Regions from separate parts of the Glutamicibacter arilaitensis Re117 genome, predicted to be linked through region 3. Evidence: predicted binding sites of a transcription regulator. Region 3 holds the regulator's gene; each other region holds the start of a gene.
What was found. Region 3 encodes LexA, which represses DNA repair genes until DNA is damaged. Its sites were predicted from a motif close to TCGAACANNTGTTCGA; they were not measured.
Positions count from the first base shown of each region.

Region 1: a site for LexA is predicted at 2,791-2,806, ahead of uvrA (excinuclease ABC subunit UvrA). Genes of this name have one in related genera too.
Region 2: a site for LexA is predicted at 1,778-1,793, ahead of AARI_RS09610 (DUF6504 family protein). Genes of this name have one in related genera too.

Region 1 is NC_014550.1:2,174,071-2,178,601, forward strand. Features, by position in the region: gene uvrA (excinuclease ABC subunit UvrA) at 1-2,765, opposite strand, end outside; gene AARI_RS10415 (GntR family transcriptional regulator) at 2,904-3,281, opposite strand; gene AARI_RS10420 (MBL fold metallo-hydrolase) at 3,364-4,017, shown strand; gene AARI_RS10425 (methyltransferase domain-containing protein) at 4,092-4,531, opposite strand, start outside.
Region 2 is NC_014550.1:2,004,712-2,009,242, forward strand. Features, by position in the region: gene AARI_RS09605 (DNA polymerase III subunit alpha) at 1-1,392, opposite strand, end outside; gene AARI_RS09610 (DUF6504 family protein) at 1,430-1,744, opposite strand; gene AARI_RS09615 (S-(hydroxymethyl)mycothiol dehydrogenase) at 2,216-3,301, shown strand; gene AARI_RS09620 (MBL fold metallo-hydrolase) at 3,301-3,930, shown strand; gene AARI_RS09625 (hypothetical protein) at 4,027-4,531, shown strand, end outside.
Region 3 is NC_014550.1:1,226,288-1,243,807, reverse strand. Features, by position in the region: gene AARI_RS06190 (MFS transporter) at 1-153, opposite strand, end outside; gene AARI_RS06185 (SseB family protein) at 195-1,076, opposite strand; gene priA (bifunctional 1-(5-phosphoribosyl)-5-((5-phosphoribosylamino)methylideneamino)imidazole-4-carboxamide isomerase/phosphoribosylanthranilate isomerase PriA) at 1,300-2,037, opposite strand; gene AARI_RS19890 (hypothetical protein) at 2,065-2,214, opposite strand; gene hisH (imidazole glycerol phosphate synthase subunit HisH) at 2,217-2,852, opposite strand; gene hisB (imidazoleglycerol-phosphate dehydratase HisB) at 2,853-3,473, opposite strand; gene AARI_RS06165 (histidinol-phosphate transaminase) at 3,496-4,602, opposite strand; gene AARI_RS06160 (LysM peptidoglycan-binding domain-containing protein) at 4,684-5,037, opposite strand; gene lexA (transcriptional repressor LexA) at 5,296-6,015, shown strand; gene AARI_RS06150 (glycoside hydrolase family 76 protein) at 6,072-7,127, opposite strand; gene AARI_RS06145 (ATP-dependent DNA helicase) at 7,266-9,260, opposite strand; gene hflX (GTPase HflX) at 9,253-10,821, opposite strand; gene AARI_RS06135 (class I SAM-dependent methyltransferase) at 11,240-11,845, shown strand; gene AARI_RS06130 (hypothetical protein) at 11,899-12,960, opposite strand; gene AARI_RS06125 (IS481-like element ISAar28 family transposase) at 13,196-14,551, shown strand; gene AARI_RS19190 (hypothetical protein) at 15,092-15,391, opposite strand; gene dapF (diaminopimelate epimerase) at 15,858-16,793, opposite strand; gene miaA (tRNA (adenosine(37)-N6)-dimethylallyltransferase MiaA) at 16,826-17,520, opposite strand, start outside.

The DNA of each region.
Region 1 (4,531 bases), 940 kb from region 3:
GGACCCAGGTCGATCACCCAGTCCGCGGACTTGATCACATCGAGGTTGTGCTCAATGGTCAACACGGTGTTGCCCTTGTCCACCAGGCCCTGGAGTACCTTGAGCAGCTTGCGGATGTCCTCGAAGTGCAGGCCGGTGGTCGGCTCATCGAGCACGTAAATGGACCGGCCGTTGGAACGCTTCTGCAGTTCTGCGGCCAGCTTCACACGCTGGGCTTCGCCGCCAGACAGCGTCGTAGCAGGCTGTCCCAGGCGCACATAGCCCAAGCCGACATCCACCAGCGTGCGCAGGTGGCGGGCGATCGGGGTGAAGGCGCTGAAGAATTCGGCACCTTCGGCGATTGGCATGTTCAGCACGTCGGCGATGTTCTTGCCTTTGTAGAGCACCTGCAGGGTTTCGCGGTTGTAGCGCTCCCCATGGCAGACCTCGCACGGCACGTACACGTCGGGCAGGAAGTTCATCTCGATCTTCAGCGTGCCATCGCCCGAGCAGGACTCGCAGCGTCCGCCCTTGACGTTGAAGGAGAAGCGCCCCGGCTGGTAGCCGCGCAGCTTCGCTTCGTTGGTCTCCGCGAAGAGCTTGCGGATGTGGTCGAAAACACCGGTGTAGGTGGCCGGGTTGGAACGCGGGGTACGGCCAATCGGCGACTGGTCCACGTGCACGACCTTGTCCAGGTGCTCCAGGCCCTGCACGCGGGTGTGGCGTCCGGGCACCTGTTTGGCCCCATTGAGCTTGTTGGCCAGCACCTTGTACAGGATGTCGTTGACCAGGGTGGACTTGCCCGATCCGGACACGCCGGTCACCGCGGTCAGTACGCCCAGCGGGAAGTCCACGGAGATGTTCTGCAGGTTGTTCTCGTTCGCGCCGACCACCTTGAGCTTGCGGTCCTTGTCGACCTTGCGGCGCTTGTCCGGAATGTCGATCTGCTTGCGCCCCGAGAGGTAGTCGCCGGTCAGCGACTTGGTGTTCGCTTTCAATCCTTCCAGCGAGCCGGAGTGCACTACTTCGCCGCCGTGTTCGCCGGCGCCCGGGCCGATGTCCACGATCCAGTCGGCTTCGGCAATGGTGTCTTCGTCGTGCTCCACCACGATCAGCGTGTTGCCCAGCGATCGCAGGTGCAGCAGGGTGTCGATCAGCCGGCGGTTATCGCGCTGGTGCAGGCCGATGGATGGCTCGTCGAGCACGTAGAGCACGCCGACCAGGCCGGAACCGATCTGGGTGGCCAGGCGGATGCGCTGCGCTTCGCCGCCGGAGAGGGTGCCGGCAGCGCGTTCCAGGGTCAGGTATTCCAGGCCCACGTCGAGCAGGAACTTCATGCGCGCGTCGATTTCCTTGAGCACCTGCGCGGCGATCTTCGCTTCGCGCTCGGTGAGCTGGATGCTGGAAAGGAACTGCGCGGCACTGCGCAAATCCATGGCCGAGACTTCCGCGATGGAGCGTCCGCCGACGAGCACCGACAGCGATGCAGGGTTCAGTCGGGCGCCACCGCAGGTGGGGCATGGGATCTGGCGCATGTACTGCTCGTAGCGGTCGCGGGCATGGTCCGATTCGGTCTCTTCGTGCTTGCGGTGCACGTAGGAAATGACGCCTTCGAAGCCGGTGGAGTACCTGCGTTCGCGGCCGAAGCGGTTCTTGTACTGCACGACGACCTTGTGGTCCTTGCCGTTCAGAATGGCTTCACGCGCCGGCGCTGGCAGATCCTGCCAGCGGGTGTCCATGGTGAACCCCAGGTCGTTGCCCAGGCCTTCGATCAGGCGGTTCCAGTATTCGGTGGTGGCCTTGCCCAGCGACCATGGGGCGATCGCGCCCTCGGCCAGGGTGACCTCGGGGTCCGGGACGATCAGGTGCTCGTCGACTTCCAGCTTGGTGCCGATGCCGGAGCAGGCGGAGCAGGCGCCGAAGGGGTTGTTGAAGGAGAAGGTGCGTGGTTCGATCTCGTCGATGGCCAGCGGGTGCTCATTGGGGCAGGCCAGGTTCTCGGAGAATGCGCGCACCCGCTTCGGGTCATCCTCGTCCAGGTCCACGAAGTCCGCCAGCACGCGGCCTTCTGCGATGCCCAGTGCGGTTTCGATGGAGTCGGTCAGGCGCTGGCGGGCATCCTCCTTGATCGCCAAACGGTCCACGACCACCTCGATGGTGTGCTTGACCTGCTTGGCCAGCTTCGGCGGATCGTTCAGCTGGATGGTAGCGCCATCGACGCGGGCGCGGGCGAAGCCCTTGGAGGAGAGCTCTGCGAACAGGTCCACGAACTCGCCCTTGCGTGAACGCACCACCGGGGCAAGGATCTGGAAGCGGGTCTTTTCGGGCAGCTCCATGAGCTGATCGACGATCTGCTGGGGAGTCTGCTTGGAGATCGGCTCGTGGCAGATGGGGCAATGCGGACGACCCACGCGTGCCCACAGCAGGCGCATGTAGTCGTACACTTCGGTGATCGTGCCGACGGTCGAACGCGGGTTGCGGCTGGTCGACTTCTGGTCGATGGACACCGCAGGCGAGAGGCCTTCGATGAAGTCCACGTCGGGCTTGTCCACCTGGCCTAGGAACATGCGGGCGTAGGCAGAGAGCGACTCGACGTAGCGGCGCTGGCCTTCGGCGAAGATCGTGTCGAAGGCAAGCGAAGACTTGCCCGAACCGGACAGGCCGGTAAAAACGATCATTGCGTCACGTGGAAGATCAATGTCCACGTTCTTCAGGTTGTGCTCGCGGGCACCTTTGACGACCAAGCGAGTCAGATCAGTTGTTTTGCTCTCTGATGAAATAGCCACGAAGCCATACTAATCGAAAACTACTTCGAATACGTGTGCGAATGGATGCAACTCACAGATAATTTTCCTTTCGGCTGCCCGCCGCATGCGCGAAGGCCTTTCTTAGCGTGTGTACCGCCGTTCCATCCGGCGGGATCCCTAGCGCGGCAGCGAGCTGAAAGCCGCGCGCAGGTACTTGACCGCGGTGGCTTCATCTACCGACCAGGTCTGGGCAATGCGGGCCAGATCCGCAGCGGCATCGCTGACTTCCTGCTCGGCACGGTTCTCGGCCGCCTGCACGATGGTGCCATGCCGTCCGCGGGTCACGACCGCACCTTGCAGCTCAAGTTCCTTATAGACCTTGGCCACGGTGTTGACTGCGAGGTTGAGGTTACCGGCGAGCGCACGGACCGAGGGCAGCTTGGTTCCAGGAGCCAGCTTGCCCTTGGCGATCGCCGCGAGGATCTGCTCGCGGACCTGCTGGTAGGGGGCGATGCCCGAAGTCGGTTCGATCTTGATGAATGCCAGTTCAGTCATCCTGCTGTCCAATCGGTAGATTGCATTCGGTCCTGAACCGAGCCTATCGCGTCAGCAGGGTGCTTCGTCGTACGCTGGGTGCATGAACGAACTATTACTAGATGATGTGGCCATCCGCCGGGTTTCGGTCTCCGACATGGCCAACAACGTGTATTTGGTGACCAATCGGAAGTCCGGAGAGCAGTTGCTGATCGATGCCGCCGATGACATGCCGGCCATTGAGCAGCTCATCGGCTCAGCGCTGGGCGATGCGGTCAATCCCCGCCTCATCGGCATCGCCACCACGCACCAGCATTGGGACCATGTGCGTGCCCTGGCCCAGGCTGTGGCCAAGTACCCGGTTCCCACTTATGCCGGTACGGATGATGTCGAGGGCATCGCCGAGGAATGCTCGGTGCGGATCAGCACTCCGCTGGCCCATGGCGATCAGCTGCAGCTCGGGGATGTCGTGATCACCGCGATCCACCTGCGCGGGCACACCCCGGGTTCCATGGCCTACGCGCTGACTGATTCCTCCGGCCAGGAAGTCATCTTCAGCGGCGACAGCCTCTTCCCCGGAGGCGTTGGCAACACATGGAAGGATCCTGAGCGCTTCACTTCGCTGCTGGATGATGTCACCGAACGCATCTTCGAACAGTTCTCCGATGGGGCCAAGGTCCTCCCGGGCCATGGCGATTCCACCACGGTCGGCACCGAGCGTCCGCACCTTGGCGAATGGCGCGAACGCGGCTGGTAGGACCATCTGCCACGGCACTGCCCCTGGCTGGGAGTAATCCTCGGCCAGGGGCAGTGCTGTATGCGGTTCATTGATCAGCCGAGCTTGTGGCCGATCATGAAGATCCGGCGGAAGGGGAAGTTCGTCAGTACGGTGCCATCCTGTGCGGTGAAGGATGGGTAGTGTTCTGCCACCGCCACACGGTAGTCGTTCTCGAACTGCGCATAGTCCGGGGCGCTGAGTGCAGCGCGGATCGGCAGCAAGGCGGTGCCGCGCACCCAGTTCAGGATCGGGTCTTCACCCACGAGCAGCTGCTGGTAGGTCGACTCCCACACGTTGGCCTGCACCCCGGCCTCCAGGAAGATCCGCTGGTATTCATCGGGCTCCCCCACCACATCGACATGGCGCAGCACTCCAGACAGCTGATCGGCCCACTTGGGACTGTCCGCTACTTGGCGCATCACCGCGTGCGAGGGCGAACCGAAGTTCCCCGGGATCTGGATCGCCAGATTCGCACCGACCTTCAGTTCCTTGA
Region 2 (4,531 bases), 770 kb from region 3:
CTCATCCACCTGTTCTTGCTCCACCCCGAGAGCCGCTCCGGCATCGCGCACTGCTCCGCGGGCACGGTAGGCGTTCTGCATGCTCATCAGGCTTACCCGTTCTTCACCGAAGCTGGAGAAGATCTCGCGGTAGATCTCGTGGCGGCGTGCGGATTCCACGTCAATGTCGATATCCGGCAAGGTGGTACGGGTATCGGAGAGGAAGCGTTCGAACACCAGGTCGTGGGCCAGCGGATTCACTTGGCTGATGCCCAGCAGGTAGTTCACCAGCGAGGAGGCGCCGGAGCCGCGGGCGGCTACGCGGATCCCCATGCCGGTGATCAGCTTGACGGTTTCGGCGACAGTCAGGAAGTAGCCGGCGAAATCCAGCCGGTCGATCACCCCGAGCTCCAGGGCAAGGCGTTTTTCAACCACACTGCGCTTCTCAGCGCCCAATAGCCCAGGCACTGCCCCATGGACACGCTCGGTGAGTTCCTGCATGGCTGGGCGGCGCAGGCCAATGACCTTAGCTTCGGGAATCACCGGTTTCTTCCATCCAAGATCAGCCACCGGGTCTACTGCGGCCCATTCGGCGAGTGCTTCGGTTTCGCGCAAGAGCTGGTGCGCCCAGCTTTTTTCGGTGGCCTGCCCGATTTCCTTGGCCAGCTGGCGCATCTGCTGCGGGGTTTTCAGCCATCCTTGGCCGTTGGGCTGGCAGGAGTCCAGGTTCTTCAGGCTGTGCAGGGCGCGTGCGGAGTCCAGGATGTCTGCGGTGACCGCTCCGTCGGGGTCTACGTAGCGCACGGCATTGGTGAGCACGGCCTTGATCCCCCGCTCGTGGGCGTAGCGCAGCAAGCGGGCTGCTTCACCGAGGCTGTAGCGCGATCCTGGGCTGGAGAGATATGTGGCGATTTCCACGCGCAGCATTTTTCCCAGCCGTTTCTTCCAGCCAGCGAGCAAGGCGCGGGCTTGGGTGTAGCTGCCCTTGAGGATTGCGCGGGCCACGTCTGATTCGCCGCCTAGCAGGAGCACCAGGTTTCCGGCAGCAGCCAAGTGCGCCAGTTGCTCGATCCTCAGCCCCGGAACGCCATGCGCAGTACTGTGCGCGAGGGTGATAGCTCGGCATAGCGCCGCATATCCGGCACCGTTGCAGCGTCCACGGGCCAGCAGGATAATCCGCCCATGGGTGTCGCCGTGGGTATCGAGCACCGCAAGGTTCACTCCGAGAATCGGGTCCAGTCCTTCTGCCATGCACGCCGCCACATGCTTGACCGTTCCATAGAGTCCATCGCGGTCGGTGAGCGCGAGCATCTGCGCGCCCTGCGCCTTGGCCGCCTGGGCCAGCTGCTTCGGGTGCGAGACCCCGTAGTGGGCACTGTAGGAAGAACTGACGTTCAGGTGGGTGAAGCTCATGGAGGTCCTTCGAAGATATGTTCGCCTTCCCGCGTTCTCAGGCGCTGCGGGCCAGGGTTTGGTGCACTCGCACCAGTCGCCACCGTTGGGTTTGCGCATCGAAGCTCACATCAACACTGTGCACCTCTTGGGATCCGCGCACCGCAACCAGCTGCAGGCGCCACATCTCATAGTCGGCAATTCCAGCACCAATGCCGCGCGGGATCCGCAGGTTCTCGTCCCACCATTTGCGGCGTTCGAACCAACGCTGAGGTTCGGCAACCAGACGGTAGTCCCGCCCCCGCCATTTCACGCGCAACGGCATTCCATCCGTTGCGCGAGCAACCTCGATCGACTCGGTGAATATCCCCACGAGCGCACTCCTTACTAGGTGAATCCATTATATTCGAACATGCGTTCGAACGATAGCTACACTAGTCAGTTGCACCGACAGTTAGATGCGCGCTCGATACTCGCAAGGAAACTCCGACCGAGGGAGGGAAGCTGAATCTGACCTGCCGAGGCTCGCAGCTGCGCAAGGCTCAGTGCGTAAACCCGGCGGAACGTTGCACTCCAAGACGTTGGCATGGGCACGCTATGAAGAACGTTGGCTCAAGGCAAACTCCGTGCGGGCGATCAGCTCCGCGGCCGGTGCTACTCTCTTGCTTGCCGGAACCTGATGCCGCATTCGTCACTTTCTTGACCACCGAAACCCTTGGTCAGCCTGAGCAAATTGGCTCTGCGCGAAACTTCCTACGTCATGGGTCGCCCAATACTCGATTAGCGCGCGGCACACCGATAGCATCGAGACAGTAACAGCCAATACTTTCAGGAGCTTATTTCCATGTCCCATAAGGTCAAAGCCGTCATTTCGCGCGCTAAGGACGCACCTGTAGAGGTCGTCGACATCATCGTCCCGAATCCAGGACCCGGAGAAGTCGTCGTTGACGTGCTGACCACCGGTGTCTGCCACACCGACCTGCACTACAAGCTCGGCGGCATCGGCGATGAATTCCCGTACCTGCTGGGCCACGAGTCCACCGCAGTAGTCAGCGAGATTGGCGAGAACGTCACCAACGTCAAGGTGGGCGACCGCGTCATCCTGAACTGGCGCGCAGTGTGCGGCCAGTGCCGCGCGTGCGCCAAGGGCGAGCCGAAGTACTGCTTCAACACCTTCAACGCCACCCAGAAGATGACCCTGGAAGATGGCACCGAGCTCTCACCTGCACTGGGCATCGGGTCCTTCGCCGAGAAGACCCTGGTCCACGCAGGCCAGTGCACCATCGTTGACGAAGATGCCGATCCAGCTGCCGTAGGCCTGCTCGGTTGCGGCATCATGGCCGGCATCGGTGCCGCCATCAACACCGGCGAGATCAAGCGCGGCGAGTCCGTAGCCGTGATCGGTTGCGGTGGCGTGGGCGCTGCGGCAATTGCCGGCGCACAGCTGGCCGGGGCGACCACCATCATCGCGGTGGATGTGAACTCGGACAAGCTGGAAGGCGCCAAGAAGTTCGGCGCCACCCACACCGTGAATTCCTCCAAGGTCGATGCAGTTGAAGCCATTCAGGAACTGACCGGCGGCTTCGGTGCCGACGTCGTGATCGACGCAGTGGGCCGCCCGGAAACCTACAAGCAGGCCTTCTACGCCCGCGACCTTGCCGGCCGCGTCGTGCTGGTGGGCGTGCCTACCCCGGAAATGAAGATCGAGCTGCCACTGCTCGATGTCTTCGGCCGCGGCGGTTCGCTGAAGAGCTCCTGGTACGGCGACTGCCTGCCGAGCCACGACTTCCCGATGCTCGTCGAGCAGTACAAGCTGGGCCGCCTGGATCTGGATTCCTTCGTCACCGAGCGCATCAAGATCGATGAAATCGAAGAAGCGTTCAAGAAGATGCACGAAGGCACCGTGCTGCGTTCGGTGGTGGAGCTCTAATGAGCGCCCGCATTGAAAACGTCGTCACCTCCGGCACCTTCTCGCTGGATGGCGGCACGTGGGATGTCGATAACAATGTCTGGATCATCGGCGATGATTCCGAGGTCATGGTGATCGACCCGGCCCACGATGTTGCCAAGATCCGCGAGGCTGTCGGTGAACGCGAAGTGATGGCCGTGCTGCTCACCCATGGACACGATGACCACATTCGTGCCGCCGGAGAATTCGCAGATGCCGTAGACGCTCCGCTGTTCTTGAACCCGGAAGACCGCATGCTTTGGGAAGCTGTCTACCCGGAGCGCGACGTGGACGCAGAAATCAGCGAAGGCGACACCTTCACCATCGCCGGCACCACGCTCACCGCCCTGCACACCCCTGGGCACTCGCCTGGTTCCACCTGCTTCTACGCAGAAGACCTGGGCGTGCTGTTCAGCGGTGACACGCTGTTCAACGGCGGCCCTGGCGCTACCGGCCGCAGCTACTCCAGCTTCGAGACGATCGTTGAATCGATCCGTACCAAGCTGCTGGATCTGCCAGGCGAAACCGTGGTCAACACCGGCCATGGCGATGCCACCACGATCGGTGCCGAAGCACCGAATCTGGATGAATGGATCAAGCGCGGTCACTAAGCACCACGCATCGAGCGGCAGCAGACCTTTAGGGCCGGCTGCCGCTCGTGTTTAAAGTTGATGCGCAAAACATCTGGTGATGGCAAGATTAAATACATGCCTTCAGATAAACGCTACAAGTCCGCCGCTGCCTTATTCCTGGGCGCGGCAGTATTCATCATCGTCGGCATCGTCGTGCTGTGGTGGGACAGTCAGCAAGAAGTAGTTTTCTACTCTGGATCCTATGTACCGCTGGTCGAAGACTCTGAAATCTACTTTGGCCCGGGTCCCACCGAAGTTCTCGGTTGGGTGCTGGCTTTGCTCGGCGTTGGAGCGCTTGGGGTTGCCAGCGGCTTATCGCTTCGCCAGCTCACGCGGTTCAAGGCCTGGTTCCTGATCGCCGGATTATTGCTGGCAGCTGGTGGTATCGCAGCACTGGTATGGGACTACAACCAGGTTCGAACCTTCGGCTGGTTCGCCTATGCGCCGCTGAGCGAAGCGGAATTCGCTCCGGCCAGCATGGCCAGCGTCATGGGAAAGCTGGGGCTTGTGGCCGGAACCTTGCTGGCCAGCAGCTATCTGGGATTCCGGTACCATTCCAAGCCCAACGGCTCAGCCATCC
Region 3 (17,520 bases):
CAGGCCAGCTGATACCCACGATTGGTCGAGGTTGTTCACCAGGTGCAGGAGCAGCAGCATGCTCAATGCAGAGTGCGGAAGGCGGGCAATCATGCCGATCAGCAACAACAATGAGATCTGCGGTTGACGCAAAATCTGCCAATAGCTTTTCATGCCCGGAAAGTTCCTTACCTAATCACAAGGAGCCCGCCGGCTTAGTTCGGCGCGCTGTGCAAACTGAGTTCAAGAGAATCCACTGCTTCAGCGAATTCGGTGTTTTGGGACAATCGTCCGTGTAGTGCGCGAGTAGTTTCGCGTGCATCGTCCTGACTCGTGCCAGGAGCGAAAATAAGCTGCAGGTTCAGCTCCGGGCCAGGACCTCCCCCAAGGACGACCTGGCCGTCCTTGCTTCGGGAGCCTACTCCCTTGCCCGGGGCCACCTTGACGGTCCGCAACTGGTTGAAATCCTCAATTGCATTTTGGACCAGGCTAGCGACCTGCTGGCTTTGATAGCTTGGAATCCAGTCCACCTGCTTGGCGAGGGTCCAAAGCCCCGGTCGTCGCAGCACGAATGTGAAATCGCTTCCCGGATCAAGGACTAGCAGCTGGCATTCTTCGCTCACTGCAGACAGCGCGGCGCGTGGGGCATACACTGCTACCGGCCGCGCTTCCTTATGCCAAGCCTGCAAACGTTCCACAGTGGTGAAGATTGGCAGAGCCATACGGCCATCTGGAGCCTTGATCTTCACCAGGGCCATGTCCGCTTCCTTATCGGATGCGAAACCGTGCTCCGTCATGGCTTCTTCACCGAGCTGAGCTACCACTGCGACGAAAACCCTGGCGTTGGCCAGTGATTTATGCACTTCGCTCTCCCCCGCGCTGCCTTCACGCAGGGCGGTGAGTGCGGCGAGGACATTTGCGTCGGCTTTGCCGTCGTCCTTGTCGAAGTTATGCAGTGGGTTGCCTTCGCCGCTGAGATCTCGGCCTTCCCAGTCCTGACCGGCTGAGTCGGTTTGAGAGCCTGCCTGTGCCAGCGCGGCAACGATATGTCCCGGCAGATGGCGTTTAGGTGCAGATGGCGGTTGCTCAGTACTCATAGGATCCATGCTATCTGTGGTTTCAAGGTTGGTGCAGTGAAGTTCTAAAACTGTGTTCATGAGGTTGGACACCCCGCCGCCAGCACTTCAGATTTCCATTCGCTGCTCACGCGTGAGGATATTTGCCTAGGCGGCAGAGCACGGCGATTCTGCTTCGCATAGAGGAAAAGGCGATTCAAAAGCGTGAGCTTCTGAATCGCCTTTTCCAAAGACTGCGTGGAGCCTAGCGGCGCCCAGCAACATCCAATGCTTCTTGCAGCGTGAACTGGCCCGAGTACAGGGCCTTGCCCATGATGGCACCTTCGATGCCTTCTGGAACGAGTTCGCGCAGAACGCGCAGGTCCTCCAGCGAGGAGATGCCTCCCGAAGCAACGATTGGCTTGCTCGTCTTAGTTGCGATCTCCCGCAACAATTCAACGTTCGGTCCTCGCAGGGTGCCATCCTTGGTCACGTCGGTCACGACGTAGCGGGCACAGCCGGCATCTTCAAGGCGTGCCAGCACGTCCCAGAGGTCGCCGCCGTCCTTGGTCCAGCCGTGGCCGGACAAAGTGGTGCCGCGAACGTCCATGCCCACCGCGATCTTGTCGCCGTGGCGTGCAATGGCCTGCTTGGTCCATTCAGGGTTTTCCAGTGCTGCGGTACCAAGGTTGACTCGGGTTGCGCCAAATTCAAGTGCCCGATCCAAAGAAGCATCGTCGCGGATGCCGCCGGAGAGCTCGACCTTGATGTTCAGTTCCTTGGCGATGCGCTGGACAATGTCCACGTTGCTGCCACGGTCAAAGGCCGCGTCCAGGTCAACCAGATGCAGCCATTCTGCTCCGGCGTTCTGCCACGAAAGCGCCGCTTCCAGCGGATCGCCGTATCCGGTTTCCGAACCGGCTTCGCCCTGAACCAGGCGTACTGCCTGGCCGCCAGCGATATCTACAGCAGGCAAAAGCTCGAGAATTGGTTGCTCGCTCATGATGTCCTTTGTGAAGAAGTAATGAATTTAGTAGGTCAAGGTCCAGGCGGCGATGAGGCTCAGGCCTGCAAGCACCCACAACGCGATGATCCATGAGATGTGGGCTTTCTGGCTCTTAAGCGAGATCGCTCCACCTGCGAGGAAGGCACCGACAACGCCCAGAATTAGGGTCCACATCTTTAGAGCGTCCCCAACCAGTTGCGAAGCAGCTGAGCTCCAGCATCGCCGGACTTCTCAGGGTGGAACTGCACCGCCGAAAGCGGGCCGTTCTCAACGGCTGCCACGAACGGCGTGCCATGCGTTGACCAGGTCACCTGTGGTGGGGTCATCGCTGGCTGGGTGACATCGAATGCCCAGTGCAGCACGGCGTAGGAGTGCACGAAGTAGAATCGTTCATCTTCGATGCCAGCAAAGAGCTTGGAGCCTTCGGGCGGGCGTACGGTGTTCCAGCCCATGTGCGGGATGACCTCGGACTGCAGTCGTTCGACTTTGCCTGGCCATTCTCCAATGCCCTCAGTTTTCGCACCGTGCTCCACGCCTTCTTCGAAAAAGACCTGGTGGCCGACGCAAATACCCAGTACCGGCAAGCCGCCAGCGATACGGCGGCCAATCCAGCGCAGCGCACCGGTTTCTGTCAGCTGTTCCATCACCGAGGCGTACGCGCCCACGCCGGGAACGACCAGCCCGTCGGCAGCCACAATCTTCTTTGGATCAGCGGTCAATTCCACTTCGGCACCGGCAGCTTCCAAAGCGCGCACGGCCGAGCGCACGTTGCCTGAACCGTAGTCCAGAACAACTACAGTTTTCTTTTCCACTTACAGGGCACCCTTCGTGGATGGGATCTTGTCGCCCATGCGCTCATCGCGCTCTACTGCTTCGCGCAGGGCGCGGGCAAAGGACTTGAACTGCGCTTCGACGATATGGTGCGGATCGCGACCCGAGAGCACCTCGATGTGCGCGCAGATCTGCGCGTGGAAGGTGATGGCTTCAAAGACGTGACGGGTCATCGAACCAGTGAAGTGACCGCCGATCAGGTGATATTCCTGGCCTGCTGGTTCACCGGAGTGCACCAGGTATGGGCGGCCCGACACGTCGACGACCGAGCGGGACAGTGCTTCATCCAGTGGCGCATAGGAGGTGCCGAAGCGGCGGATGCCGGCCTTATTGCCAAGTGCAACGCGCAATACTTCACCAATGGTGATGGCAGTGTCTTCAACCGTGTGGTGAACATCGATATGGGTATCACCGGTGGCGCGCACGGTGAGGTCGATGAGCGAATGCTTGGATAGCGCAGTCAGCATGTGGTCATAGAACGGCACCGAGGTGCTGATCTCAGAGACACCGGTACCATCGAGGTCCAGTTCAACGAATACGGACGATTCGCTGGTGACGCGTTCCATGCGGGCGCGGCGTGCACCAATCAATTCGGCAGACATGTCTTCCTTCGCTTGTCTTGGATTACTTCTGTGAGCCGAGCAGTTCGGCAAGCCGTTCTAAGAAGGCTGTGGTTTCGGATTCGGTTCCTGCAGTGACGCGCAGGGTTCCCGGGATTCCATTGTCGCGGATGATGATGCCGGCTTCCAACAGCCCTTCCCAAATAGCATGGGGATCTTCAACACCACCAAAGAACACGAAATTGGAATCGGAGACCGAAGGCTTGAGGCCAAGTTCCTTCAGTCGGGTGACAATACGGTCGCGTTGCGACTTGATGTCTTCAACTTGGGCCAGCAACAGCTCAATGTTCTTCAACGCGGCAATGGCGGTCGCTTGGGTAACTGCCGAGAGGTGGTACGGCAACCGCACCAACCGGATCGCGTCAGTAACTTCAGGAGCTGCAGCCAAATAGCCTACGCGTGCGCCGGCCAGCCCGAAGGCTTTGGACATGGTGCGCGAGACGATCAAACGCTGGCGGCCATCGAGCAAGGTCAGTGCGGATTTGGTGCTGGCCAATGAGAACTCTGCGTAGGCTTCGTCGACGATCAGCACGCCGTCATGCTCGCTCAGGGCTTCATACACTTCGGTGATGACGTCCAGGCCAAGCGCCGTGCCGGTGGGGTTGTTGGGCGAGCAGAGGAATACGATATTCGGCTTGTGCTCGCGGACCTGTGCGGCCGCGGATTCAGCGGACAGGGTGAAATCTGCAGCGCGCGTTCCGGCAATGTAAGACGTGTCTGTTCCACTAGCAAGCAGTGGGTACATGGAGTAGGTAGGAGCGAAGCTCATCAGCGAACGGCCAGGACCGCCAAAGGCTTGCAGGATTTGCTGAAGGATTTCGTTGGAGCCGTTAGCAGCCCAGATATTTTCCTTGGTCAGCGAATGCCCCAGGTAATCGGCGAGCAATTCACGCAGTTCGGTGAATTCGCGGTCCGGGTAGCGGTTCAACGTTGCCGCAGCCTTAGCCACTTCTTGGGAAATGGCGTCTACGACTGTTGGTGGCAACGGATGGGTGTTCTCGTTGACGTTCAGCTGAATGGGCACATCAATTTGTGGTGCGCCATAAGGGGATAGCCCGCGGAGATTCTCACGCAAGGGCAGCTGACTCAAAAGTTCACTGCGGTCATTCACGCATCAAGTCTACGTGCGCAGTGTGCCTGCAGGTGAATCCGCTACGAGGGCAGGTAACAAACCTGAGGCAGGTGGTGCAAGCTAGCCGGCGAGGACCGGAATGGACAAGGTCTCGCCGATCTGGATTTCGCTGCTGTTCAACGCGTTCAATTCTGCGATGTGGTCGACTGCGGAGGTTACGTCATAGCCAGTGGCGTATTCCCGTGCCAGACTCCACAGGGTATCTCCTGGAATAACGGTGACGTCCACGGTTTCGATTCCCGCCGGAGTGTTCGCTGCAGCATGCGCGTCGGAAGAAAACATTGCGATGAAGAACGCTGCTGCGACGGTGAGTGCAAAAATAGGCAGTCCAACCAGCACGGCCCATCCGCGGCGGTTGATGCGGATCTTCAGTGGCGTCTGGGTCTGATTTGAGTCAAGTGCGACGGTAGCCATGACTTTGTCTCCTCAAAAAATTCAAGTGATGCGAATGTGTATTCGAAACTATCGATTCGAAAACTTGTTCTAACTTCGTATATCTGTTCTAACAGAGGTTTGCAGGACTTGTCCAGAAGTTTTCGAACAAATCTTTGAAAGAAGCTCGCTTATCTACTAAGATTTCGAAGTAGACGAGCAATGAAAACATCACACCATCTAGCTCCGACAGTTTGGACTTACGAACTTTCGAATATTTGCTAGGGAAGGCAAAATCTCATGTCAGCTTCACAACGCACTCCCCGATCGAATGCACGTTCGCTGACGATACGCCAAAAGAAGATCCTGGAGACGATCCAGCGGTCTATCGGCAAGAACGGCTATCCACCATCGATGCGTGAGATTGGCGACGCAGTTGGCCTCAAGAGCCTTTCGAGCGTGACTCACCAGTTGAGCCAGTTGGAAAAGCTGGGCTACATCCGTCGCGATCCACGCCGTCCGCGCGCCATGGAAATCCTGCTCCCGCTGCAGCTGGCCGAAGATTCAGAGGCTGCTGAAGCTTCGAAACCAGCAGAGCCGGTCATCAACGAAGACGCCAAGATCATTGAGCTGAGCACTTCCGCTGACACGACCATGGTCCCGCTGGTAGGTCGCATTGCCGCTGGTGGCCCAATCCTGGCCGAACAATCCGTCGAAGATGTTTTCTCGTTGCCTCGTCAGCTCGTTGGACATGGCGAATTGTTCATGCTCAAGGTATCCGGCGATTCAATGGTTGACGCTGCGATTTGCGATGGCGACTGGGTAGTTGTCCGTCGCCAGCAGACGGCAGACAACGGGGATATCGTCGCAGCACTGCTCGACGAAGAAGCCACGGTCAAGACGTTCCGCCAGCGCGATGGGCATACGTGGTTGCTTCCGCAGAACTCGCGCTACGAACCAATTTTGGGCGATGCAGCAACCATTATGGGACGTGTCGTCTCCGTGATGCGCTCACTCTAATAGTTGCCCCTCGATTGCGCTGGTGCTTGGCACCAGCGCAATCTTCGTTTGATGCGCTAGCGCCCAGTGCTTGATTCGAGGCCGGCCGCGGCGCAGAAGATCATCCAACGCTGCACTGCTGCTGAAAGCCGGCGTGGCTCTTGGTCTTTTAGATGATGCGAGGTCGCCATGACCAGCGTCTTGGCGGTGTCGCGGCTAGAGGCCTCCAACCGCTCATCGGTGGCGGCAAGAGCCAGGTAGCGGCAGAGGATCCCCGCAAACAGATTGCCATCTCCTCCATGGTTGAATGCCAGCACCCCTGATTCTGAGGCCAGGGACTGCGCGGTCGCTTTGATCAGCACCTGGGCATGAGCCAGGTCCGCAGGTTCGCCGAGCTCAAGCAATGCACCAAGGACGGTTCCCTGGTTATAACTGTAGACCGCTGGTTCCAGCCGGTGTCCGCGTTCATTTATCCGCAGTCCGTCCAAGTACAGCCCGTGTTCAGAGCTGAACAGCTTAGCTTCCAGCCATTGCAGAAGCTCACGCGAGATATCCTTCTGTCCTGTACGGGCGAAGAACAATGCCGCTGGCGCGTTAGCGGGCGTGTTTTTGAAGTCCCGCTTCCTGGACCAGTACAGGCCACCGTCCAGTACATCATCCTTGCCTTGATGAAGCTGCTTGCCCAGCACTCGCACTGCCAGCTGTGCATGCTTGTTCTTCTTACCGGACGCCTCATGGGTGAACCGAACCAAGCGTTCGCTGGCCAGGGCCAGCCATGCCATATCGTGGAAAAAATAGTTGGGCAGGACCCCGAAGTTCCGCAGGTGGATGCCACGCAATAAGGCGTTGGCCAGGGCTAGTGCTTCGCCAGCCAGCTTGTCGTTGCCTTCATTCAGGTACGCGTAGCCATCATCGATGATGGCATCCAGGTAATGAGCCTGCCACCAGTAGTTCCATTCACTGAAGGGATGCGAGAGCCCGTTGAGGTCGCTGAGCATGCTTCCATCGAGCAATCGTTGCGCTGTGCTGTAGCTGCGTCCAATCCACGTTCCAGGCAACCCCATGAGGCGATGCCCAAAGCGAGCGTGGGTATCGATCGCGGTTTGATGTGCCAATACCTGCATGGAATCCATGGCGCCTTTCCGACTCAAGAATTATCGCTTCTAATGCCGACATTAGCGCATCAGGAAACCTTCAAGCCGCTGGCGGTTAAATGACTTGAGCTGCCCCTTATCCAAGGGCAGCTCAGAATCATATGTTGGCAATGGCTGTTATTCGCCCGGGTTCAGACGCTTGAGAACACCGGAGATGACCTTCTTATCAACCGTTGGCCACATCGGCGGCAAGGTAGCTTTCAAGAAGCTTCCGTACCGTGCCGTGGCCATCCGCGAATCAAGGATCGCTACAACGCCCTTGTCCCCAACCGAGCGGATCAAGCGCCCAGCACCCTGGGCCAGGCGGATCGCCGCGTGCGTCGCGGCAACCTGCATGAACCCATTGCCACCGTGTTTGGCTACGTCCTCAGAACGGGCCTTGGAGATGGGATCATCGGGGCGCGGGAAAGGGATCTTGTCGATGATCACCAGGCGGCACGAATCACCGGGCACGTCCACGCCCTGCCACAGGGTCATGGTTCCAAAGAGGCAGGTGTCCCGTTCGCTGCTGAATTGCTCGACCAGTGATTTCATGCTGGCTTCGCCCTGGCACAAGATTTCGACGTCCAGGCGCTCGCGCAAGATGCTGGCTGCTTCTTCTGCAGAACGCTTGGAAGTGAACAACGCCAAGGCGCCGCCACCCGAGGACTTGATCAGGTCTTCAATCTCATCCAAGGTCTCGGCCGCTAGCTGACGGCCGGGCTTCGGCAGGTGCTTGGCGACATAGAGGATGCCCTGCTTCGGGTAATCGAAGGGACTGCCCACGTCCACGCCGGTCCAAGAGGGTGCGCCAGCACCCATCAAGCCCAGGGAACCTGCGACTGAATCAAACTGCGATCCGATGGCCAACGTGGCGCTGGTCAAGATGACCGTGCGTCCGTCGAACAGGCCTTCGCGCAACTTGCCGGCTACCGACAGTGGCGCCACGTTCAAGGTGGCCGGCTGAGTTTCATCAGCCTCGACGTAGCCTCGGCCTTCGACGAATTCGCGTGGACGGGTGGTGTAGAGGACCTCGCGCCGCTCTTCGCATTCGAGCATGCGAATCGCATCATCCATAACGGCTTGCAGCTGGGAGCGTGCGGTCTGCCGACCGCCATCGGCCGGCGCATTGGCTTCCGGCTTGGACAATGCCAGCGCCAAGCGGGCCTGCTCCACAATGTCGTTCAGGGCAATGCCCATATCTTCGCGCAGGCCCTGTTCCAGCAAGCCTGTGGGCACGCCGGTCAGCGCTTTCTCCAAACGGTTGGCGGCCTTGACCATTTCATCGACGTTGACACCGCAATGGCGTTTGGCTCCACCAGCAGCGGTCAGCACCATGCGCGAAGAAAGCGCACCAGAAACCGAACTGGTGACACGATCTTGCAGTTCGTGGGCCTCATCGATGATCGCGACTTCAAAGTCCGGCAGGACCGAAAGCCCTTCAAAGGCCGAAACCGCCAGCAGCGCATGGTTGGTGATCACCACATCGGATTCGGCCGCGCGAGCGCGCGCCATTTCCGAGAAGCACTCGTCGGCCATCGGGCACTTCTGCGAGCCGAGGCATTCCATGGCCGAGACCGAGACCTGTTTCCAAGCCTTGTCGCTGACGCCGGGCACCAGCTCATCGCGGTCACCGGTTTCGGTCTCTTCAGCCCATTCGCGAAGTTTCATCACTTCGCTGGCCAGTGGAGAGTAGGTGGTGCCAGCAGGTACTGCTGGCTCATCCATGGAGAACAAGGTGCCCTCATCATCCGGGTACCCGCCACCGAGCTTGTACTGGCACAGGTAATTGGAGCGGCCCTTGAGCAGGGCCACGTCCATTGGGCGCGAGAGCTTGCCCTTGAGCGATTCAAGCAATCGCGGTACGTCACGGCCAACAATCTGCGATTGCAGCGCCAACGTCGCGGTGGAGACAATCACTGGCTTGGCGCTGGTCTGCGCATGAGCCAGGGCCGGAATCAGGTAGCCCATCGACTTACCTGTTCCGGTACCGGCCTGCACCAGCAGATGCTTCTCGTCTTCCAACGCGCTGACAACGTGCTTGACCATTTCCTGCTGGCCGGTGCGCATGGCACCGCCCATGGAAGTGACCGCGGCCTCCAGAAGTCCCAGGGCCTGCTCTTGCTTATCCATGAAGGTTGAAAGTCTCCAACTCTGCAGCAAAGGAATCTCGCACCTTGACGATCAGTCGGGTGCCGTTCTCCAGATGTTCGCTTTCCAAGATCTCAGATTCACTCTGATGCAGCTTGGCGATCAAATCCCCACGGTTATAGGGAATGAGCACCTCAAGCTGGATGCCTGGTCGTGGAATCGAGGAGCTGATCTTTTCCAGCAGCTCTTCGATGCCTTCACCGGTGTGCGCAGAAACGACGGCGGTGTTCGACTCCCGGTTGCGGATGCGTTCGATGACAAACGGATCAGCCACGTCAGCCTTGTTCACCACGATGATCTCGGGGATGTTCAACGCGTCGACTTCGCCCAGCACAGTGCGTACTGCTTGAATCTGCCCTTCAGGGTCCGGGTGGGACCCGTCTACAACGTGCAAGATCAAATCCGAATCGGCGATTTCCTCCAGGGTGGAGCGGAAGGCTTCCACCAACTGAGTCGGCAAGTTAGAGACGAATCCAACGGTGTCGGCCAGGGTGTAGGTCAATCCGTCCTCGGTCGCGGACTGGCGAACGGTTGGATCAAGAGTGGCGAACAGCGCGTTCTCCACCAGCACCCCGGCGTTGGTCAGCCGGTTCAGCAGCGAGGACTTGCCGGCGTTGGTGTAGCCGGCAATGGCTACCGCTGGAACCGCATTGCGCTTTCGATTGGCGCGCTTGGCTTCGCGTGCAGGCTTCATGGCCTTGATCTCGCGGCGCAGCTTGGCCATGCGATCGCGAATGCGACGGCGGTCCATTTCAATCTTGGTTTCACCCGGTCCGCGCGAACCGATGCCGCCACCGGCGGCACCCACTCGGCCACCGGCCTGGCGGGACATCGATTCACCCCAGCCACGCAGGCGTGGCAGCAGGTATTCGAGCTGAGCCAGTTCAACCTGGGCCTTGCCTTCACGCGACTGGGCGTGCTGGGCAAAGATGTCCAGGATCAGGCTGGTGCGGTCGATGACTTTGACCTTGACGATATCTTCCAAGGCACGGCGCTGCGAAGGAGCCAATTCTGCATCGACAACCACGGTATCGGCACCGGATGAGGCGACGATTGCGCGCAGCTCTTCGGCCTTGCCCGAGCCCAGGAAGGTCGATGGGTCTGGCTTGCTGCGACGCTGAACCAGTCCGTCTAGAACTTCGGAGCCAGCGGTCTCTGCCAAAGCGGCGAGCTCACGCAAGGAGTTCTCGGCGTCGGTGACAGTTCCTTCGCTCCAAATCCCGGCCAGCACGACGCGCTCAAGGCGAAGCTGGCGGTATTCGACTTCGGTGACGTCTTCCAACTCGGTGGACAGGCCTGCGACGCGGCGTAGGGCGCGGCGATCATCCAGGTCTTCCTGGTCCCCGTCAAAGTGCGACAGGCCGGAGGAAAAACGGTTCAGTGCCGTAGCTTGGCCGGTGAAGATTGAGCTCTCTTCTTCACCGAAGTGCTGGATCTGCGGGCTCTGCGCATCATCGGCTTCGAGAATTCGATCGATGGCGGCCTGAATCTGGGCATCGTCCATCGATGCCGAATCGTGTTCGTGTGACTCGGAGTTAGTCATGGTCTCCTTAGAAGTACTTCGCTTTCCAGAATAGTGCCGGTGGGCCCCACTTTGCGACGTGGCGCGTTCAGTTTCGGATGGTTCATCAAACATTCGTGGTCCTTTGCAAGGAGTAAAGGTCTATGAGCAGACAGGTGAATGCATGGTTACCGGTAAGCAAAGGCGAATGCGAGGTACTGGAAAGAAGTCCCGCGAAGAAAAGAAAATGACCTTGCCGTCTGCCGAAGCATGCAGGTGGGCGCACAAAAACAGTGCCGCCGACTGCGCGGATCGGAGGTAACCAAGAGGGTTACGTATTAGACGAAAATGAAAGTCATAGAGAAAACTCTATCAGTGAACCGGCTTGGTGCCCATATTGCTTTGCTCACGTTGCCGGCGCTGTTCTTTGGGTATCCGAACTGGGCGATAAACTTTGCCTATGACCTCGGATCACTACTTCACCGCCAGCCCGGCCTCAGCAGACGAACGTCGCACCATCGAAGTTGAGCTCAATGGCTCGCTGCGCAAGGTACAGACTGCATCGGGAATTTTCTCCCCTGCCGGGTTGGACAAGGGCACTGCGGTACTGCTGCAGTACGTACCGACCCCTCGCGGGCGCATTCTGGATATCGGATGCGGCTGGGGACCTATTACCTTGACTGCTGCCGAGCAGTCCCCTGACTCCGAGGTCTACGGCGTTGACGTCAACGAGCGTTCCATCGACCTTGCTCGGTTAAACGCTACGGCGTTCGGCTTGTCGAACGTTGTCGTGGGCAGCCCGGATTCCATAGATCCAAGCCTGCAGTTCGACACCATTTGGTCCAACCCGCCGATTCGCATTGGCAAGGATGCCCTGCATGAGTTGCTGATGCTGTGGCTGCCTCGATTGGCACCTGGTGGCGAAGCGTGGATGGTGGTTCAGAAGAATCTGGGCAGTGATTCGTTACAGAAGTGGCTGGTAGCTCAGCTTCCTTCCGCTTGGAAGGTCACCCGCGAGGCAACTTCCAAGGCTTTCCGGGTCTTGAAGGTCTCCCGGCCTGCCTAGTGCAAGATTCAAGGACATAATATTTTTCTTCCGTTGAACGCTTTGAGTTCCCATTAAGAACTGCGACTCACGAACGCGATGACCTGCTCAAGATATTCGTTGCTATTGTCCATCTGGATTAACGTCGGGCGGTGGGGTAAGGATGTAATTTCCCAAGCCCAGACAGCATCGACATGTTCCGGCGGCACTGGCAATTTAGACAATAAGAGCGCTTCTTCCGTTCTACCACCCAAGTGCAGCGCAAGAATATGATTCGCAATCCAAATCGGAGCGAAGCTACGGCTAAATTGCGCCGATCTGGCGAACGCCTTCAACGCAGAATCAAGATCAAAGGCCATCCTACAAAAACCGAGATTGTTCCAAGCCTCACCTGAAGAGGGGAGTATCTCAGTTAGTCCTGCGAAAATCTCCGCCGCTTCATTGGGGTTACCCGCACGCAGTTTTTCAACAGCCGCGTGCGTGAAGGATGCAGTACTAAAATTTGAACTTCTTTGGACGGTTTTGACCGACAATAATTTTTCAAAGTACGTGTCTGTGACTCTTTCGAGTTCGGTTTCCCGCGCACGCAGAAATCGTCGATCTATCCCGTGGTCGTCTGCGTTCTTGATCCAGTTCCATTCATGCGTGAGTGAAGTCAAAGCCCATTGGTCTAGCTGGGTCACTGTAAGTCTGTCCCAGAGCCATCGCCCGTATTCGTCTTGCTGTGATTTCTTTTCGAGACTCGAAAACAACGAAGCATTCGGAACTATACGCGCGAGGGCGGCTTCTGGCCCTTCGAGGAGAATCTTGCTGAACCACTGATGAACTCGAACAAAAAAATCCGGATGGAAAATATAGGACAGAAACTCGTCGTTACGTGCGATCCTGACGATTTCATCACTTTGAAGCTCCTTCGGCCGCAACGCCTTAGGGATAATCAAGACTTTTTGCGGACGTACGTCGGCCTCTGGAACATCATTTTCTCGAAATTTATTAAATGAGGTAGTGGCTAAATCAATCCAACAATTTTCGATTTCAGATTCGACCGTCTCGATGGCCGGCACTAAGTAGCCATGCTTTCGCAAGGTGGGTAGGGAGATGAGGGCCAATATCGTGTCGGCCAGAGTGGCACTCATGCCGCTCGATGTAGCTACTGCGACTGGGAATTTTCGCTTCTTTAGTTCGGTCCAAATTTCAATCGTTAAATTAATTGTGTTTTCTCTCAGGACATCGGTAACAGTTCTGCCTCAGGACATCGGTAACACTTCAACATTTAAAGTGGTGACACTTCTCCCCGGGATTTAACGCCCCGAAGGACACAGCCCGCCTACCGGCCTCTCGGCCAGCACGCGGGCTGATGAACTGGAAAGTGTGAAAAATGATCCAGTCAACTCGACAATACGCTTAGCCATCGCCCGATGGCCACAAGACGCTCCCAGAGGCGCGGTCACCGCCTTCTGCACGGAACACGAAATTAGCCGCAAGACTTTCTACCAAATCCGCAAACGAGCCCAAACCGAAGGCCAAGCAGCAGCCCTGGAACCCCGCTCCCGACGGCCGAAAAAAGCGCCTACCGCAACAAACGACGCCGTCAAGGACCAAGCGGTCGCAATGCGCAAGGCGTTGCAAGCCTCGGGCTGGGATCACGGACCGATCAGCGTGCACGATCACATGAAGAAGCTGGGCATGCCCACGGTATCGATCTCGGCACTGGCCCGGATCTTCTCCGAACGAGGCCTGGTTACCCCAGCCCCGCAGAAGCGTCCGCGTTCCTCCTACCGGTCCTTCCGCTATCCGATGCCCAATTCCTGCTGGCAGCTGGACGCCACCGAATACGTGCTGGAAGGAGGACGCAAATGCGTGATCTTCCAGCTGATCGATGACCATTCCCGGCTGGCGGTCGCTTCATTGGCCGCCAAGACCGAGAACGGCCAAGATGCAGTGAAGGTCTTCCGCAAAGGCATCGAATCGTGCGGCGTGCCGCAAAGACTGCTCACCGATAATGGTGATGCGCTGAACCCCATCCGCCGTGGCGTGCTGAGCGAGCTGGTCGCTTACGCCAACGGTCTGGGCATCGCGACGATCACTGGCAAACCCCACAAGCCCACCACCCAGGGCAAGAACGAACGGCTTCATTCAACCTTGTTCAAATGGCTGAAAAAGCAGCCGTTCGCCACCGATCTAGCACAGTTGCAGGCGCAGCTGGATGTCTTCGACCATGCCTATAACACCCAACGCGGGCACCAGTCCCTGGAAGATCGGATGACTCCGCAAGAAGCGTGGGATGCAACGCCCGCAGCTGAGCCGCTGGAGCTTGGGCAATGGAAGGAACTGAGCACGAAACCAGGACCGAGCCAGGCTCAAGTAGCTCTTGGCGTCCAAGCCGGAAGTGAGCGCGTGGCCCGGCAGCTGGCTGCTGCACGAACCCCTCCAGAGCCGGCTAAGCTCAGCGCCACGCTGCGTTCTGAACTCATGGGCGAGAGCGGAAGTCACGTGCTGCGAGCCAATAAGAACCGCTGCCTGCGGGTTGCCGGGGTTGAAATTTATCTGGGCAAGCTACTGCGCTCCACAGTGGTAAATGTGGTTTGGGACCCGACAGACTTGATGGTGCTGAGCATGGAGGGTGAACTGGTCGCGAAATTCGATTACCCGTTCCCGCAGGGCGTGAAGTATTTGAGTTTGAAGCATGCCACGGAGAAGTTCCAAAACATGCCTGACCCGGTCTGATCTGTTACCGATGTCCTGAGACACCGAGTGTTACCGATGTCCTGGGACAGAAGTGTCACCGGTGTCTTGAGACATCACATCGTTAAATTAATTGAAGTTTGACTGCCCAAGACCGCACGGATGAAGTGACTTTCCAGACCGATTAGAAGAGATGTCACTGATTGGCTGTCGGGATCTAGGTGCCTTTGAGCCATAAATTCCCGGCCGGCATCAAAGTCGTTCATGCCCCCGACTACGAACTTAGGTATTTGTCGCCCTTTCATCACCAGCCCGCCAATCCGCTGTTGAACTACCGGCCGGTCTTCGGACCCCATTTCACTAGCAAGTTGGCGACACTGCTCCTGACATGAGGGCAAGTCATTTTCTAACTCATAGAAAGGGCAGGATGGAGTAAGGCTCGGCAATGTACAAGCATCCGCAAAAGTAATAAGAGCATTCAAAACTAGTCGCTCTTTTCGCTGGCCGTCCATCTCCACAGCACCCCCCAAAATCCGATAGTGTTTTTGAGCATACTTCATCGGCGTGAATGCATGACAGCTTCTACGGATGCGGGGTGATCATTAGAACCGTAATCTCTCCAGATTTCGGTCCATAATGCCAAAAAATTCGCCAAGCGGCCGGAGTACGGTTTTCAACATAGGAATCCCAAACATCCTCACCAGAGATCCCAGACAATGAGGAATATTTATGGGAATTAAGACCGGGATACTTCGGGTCATTTTCTAGAAATCCTAAGGCCTTATAGACCTTTTTCAGCTTCACTGCCATATCGGCTCTCGATTCCAGCTCATCAAGCTGGCTAGAAGCTTCTTCCGTGAAAAGAAGTTCAAACGATGGCATCTCCGTGCCCCTAGGAGATATCGTCGCTTGATTCTTCGGCAAACTTGCTGAAGCTACCGCGGCGCTTTACCCTACCCGTTGCAGAATCCTGCAGGGCCCTACCCAGGGAATCGCGGATGACCGAGTTTTCCCAAACCAAGAGCTCCCGCTTTGGGATTGAGACCAATGGGGTTAACAAGATTTCACCCTCCTCGTTCACGGCTATTGCGTATCTATCGTCACGTCGCACGCCAGCTTTGCCAAGCGAGATTCGAGATCGCACATCGGTGCTGGATTCCCCAACCGGAACAAATTTACCTGTCGGATTCATTACTACACTCCAAAATCTGGCTACGGTTTGTGGGTATTACCCACTTACCCCCGTACTTGAAAGTATACGCTTGACGGATCGATCCGCAAGAGTGTGTTGAATCACATTACCTAAAAATACTTTTTATCTCGCCATCCTGCTTCGTGCTGGGGAAAACTACTCCGTCCCGATTACTCCGCGGGCAACCAGATCCGCCGGTCCGCTGAGGATCGTGTCTTCGCCACCTGCCTCATTGCTGCGGAATTCAACTCCCACGACTCCACCTGGCACAGTGACAGCCCACTGATTGATCAGTGCGGTGCTGCGAGCCCAGTACCGTACGGCTGCGGCTGCCGCGCAGGCTCCGGTGCCGCAGGAAAGGGTCTCCCCAACCCCGCGTTCGTATACACGCATCTGCACCTGCGCCACTCCATCTTCTTCAATGAGTGGCTCGGATGGAACTACGAATTCCACGTTGGTGCCGTTGACCGGAACCGGAGAGACCTCTGGTGCTTGGAAGAGGTCCAGCTCTTCGAGCATTTGGGCATCGGGCAGGGCCACGACGGTATGGGGGTTTCCCATGGTGATGCTCAAAGCAGGCAGTGCCTGCTCCCATCCACGTGGCTTGACCATGGAGTCAATTGATCTTTCGGTCGCTTCCTGTTCGAAGATCAATCCCCAAGGACCCAGATTCACCGCATAGCCATCGGCAAGCCGGGTAATTTCCTTGACTCCTGCACGGCTGCCGATCTGGAAGCTTTGCCCAACCTGCAGGCTGATCAGACCTTCGGCGATCAGGTAGTGCGCGAAGGCACGCACACCATTGCCGCACATTTCGGCGATGGAACCGTCGTTGTTCCGGTAATCCATGAACCAGTAGGCCTTGGGATTATCGAGGAACTGTTCTTCATATCCTGGGACGAGGGAGGTTGGCACGGCGCGGATCAGCCCGTCTGCCCCAATGCCGAAGCGGCGGTGGCACACGGCCGCTACCTGTTCCGGGCTGAGCTCGAGCTTGGCTTCGGGGTCTGCAACCAGTACGAAGTCATTGCCGGTGGCATGGCCTTTGGCAAAACGTTGTCCAGCCAGCTGTCCTAATTCGGTGCGGTACATCAATGCTCCTAGAGTTTTCGTACTTACGTTGGCTAGCCAATAATCTTTAGTGCTTTTTCCAGCAGATCTGGTTCGGTCGGATCCAACCAGCTGACCCGCGCATCTGCGTTGAACCAGGTGATCTGCCGCCGGGCGAATTTCCGAGTCGCAATGACCGTTTGCTCGATGGCTTCTGCCCTGGTGATTTGGGAATCCAAATAGTCGATGTACTGCTGGTACCCGATGGCGCGTGATGCGGTTTTGCCTTCGCGCAATCCCTGCTCAAGCAATCCGGCAACTTCTTCGGCCAATCCCATGGAATCCATTTTGTGCACACGATTTTCCAAGGCCGCATGTAAGGCTTGGCGTTCATAGTTCAAACCAATTTGGATGGCTGGTGCAAAGTACTCGCGTTGGGGCATGAAAGAACTGAAAGCACGCCCCGAGATCTCATAGACTTCCAAGGCCCTGATGGCTCGGCGCAGATCCAGGTTGCGTCCGGCCGATACCGGATCCACTTCAGCTAGCCGGCGACGCAAGCTCCCATCGCCTTCAGCCTCAACTTCTGCTTCCAGCCTGCGCCTAGCGTCAGGGTCTGTGGGTGGGAAGTCAATGACGTCCAACGCTGCACGCACGTACAGCCCCGAACCGCCGACCATCACCGGGACCTTGCCGCGGGCACGTATTTGAGCGAATTGCTCTCGCGCTTGCGCTTGGAAAGCAGCAACGGAGGCTTCCTCGCGGATCG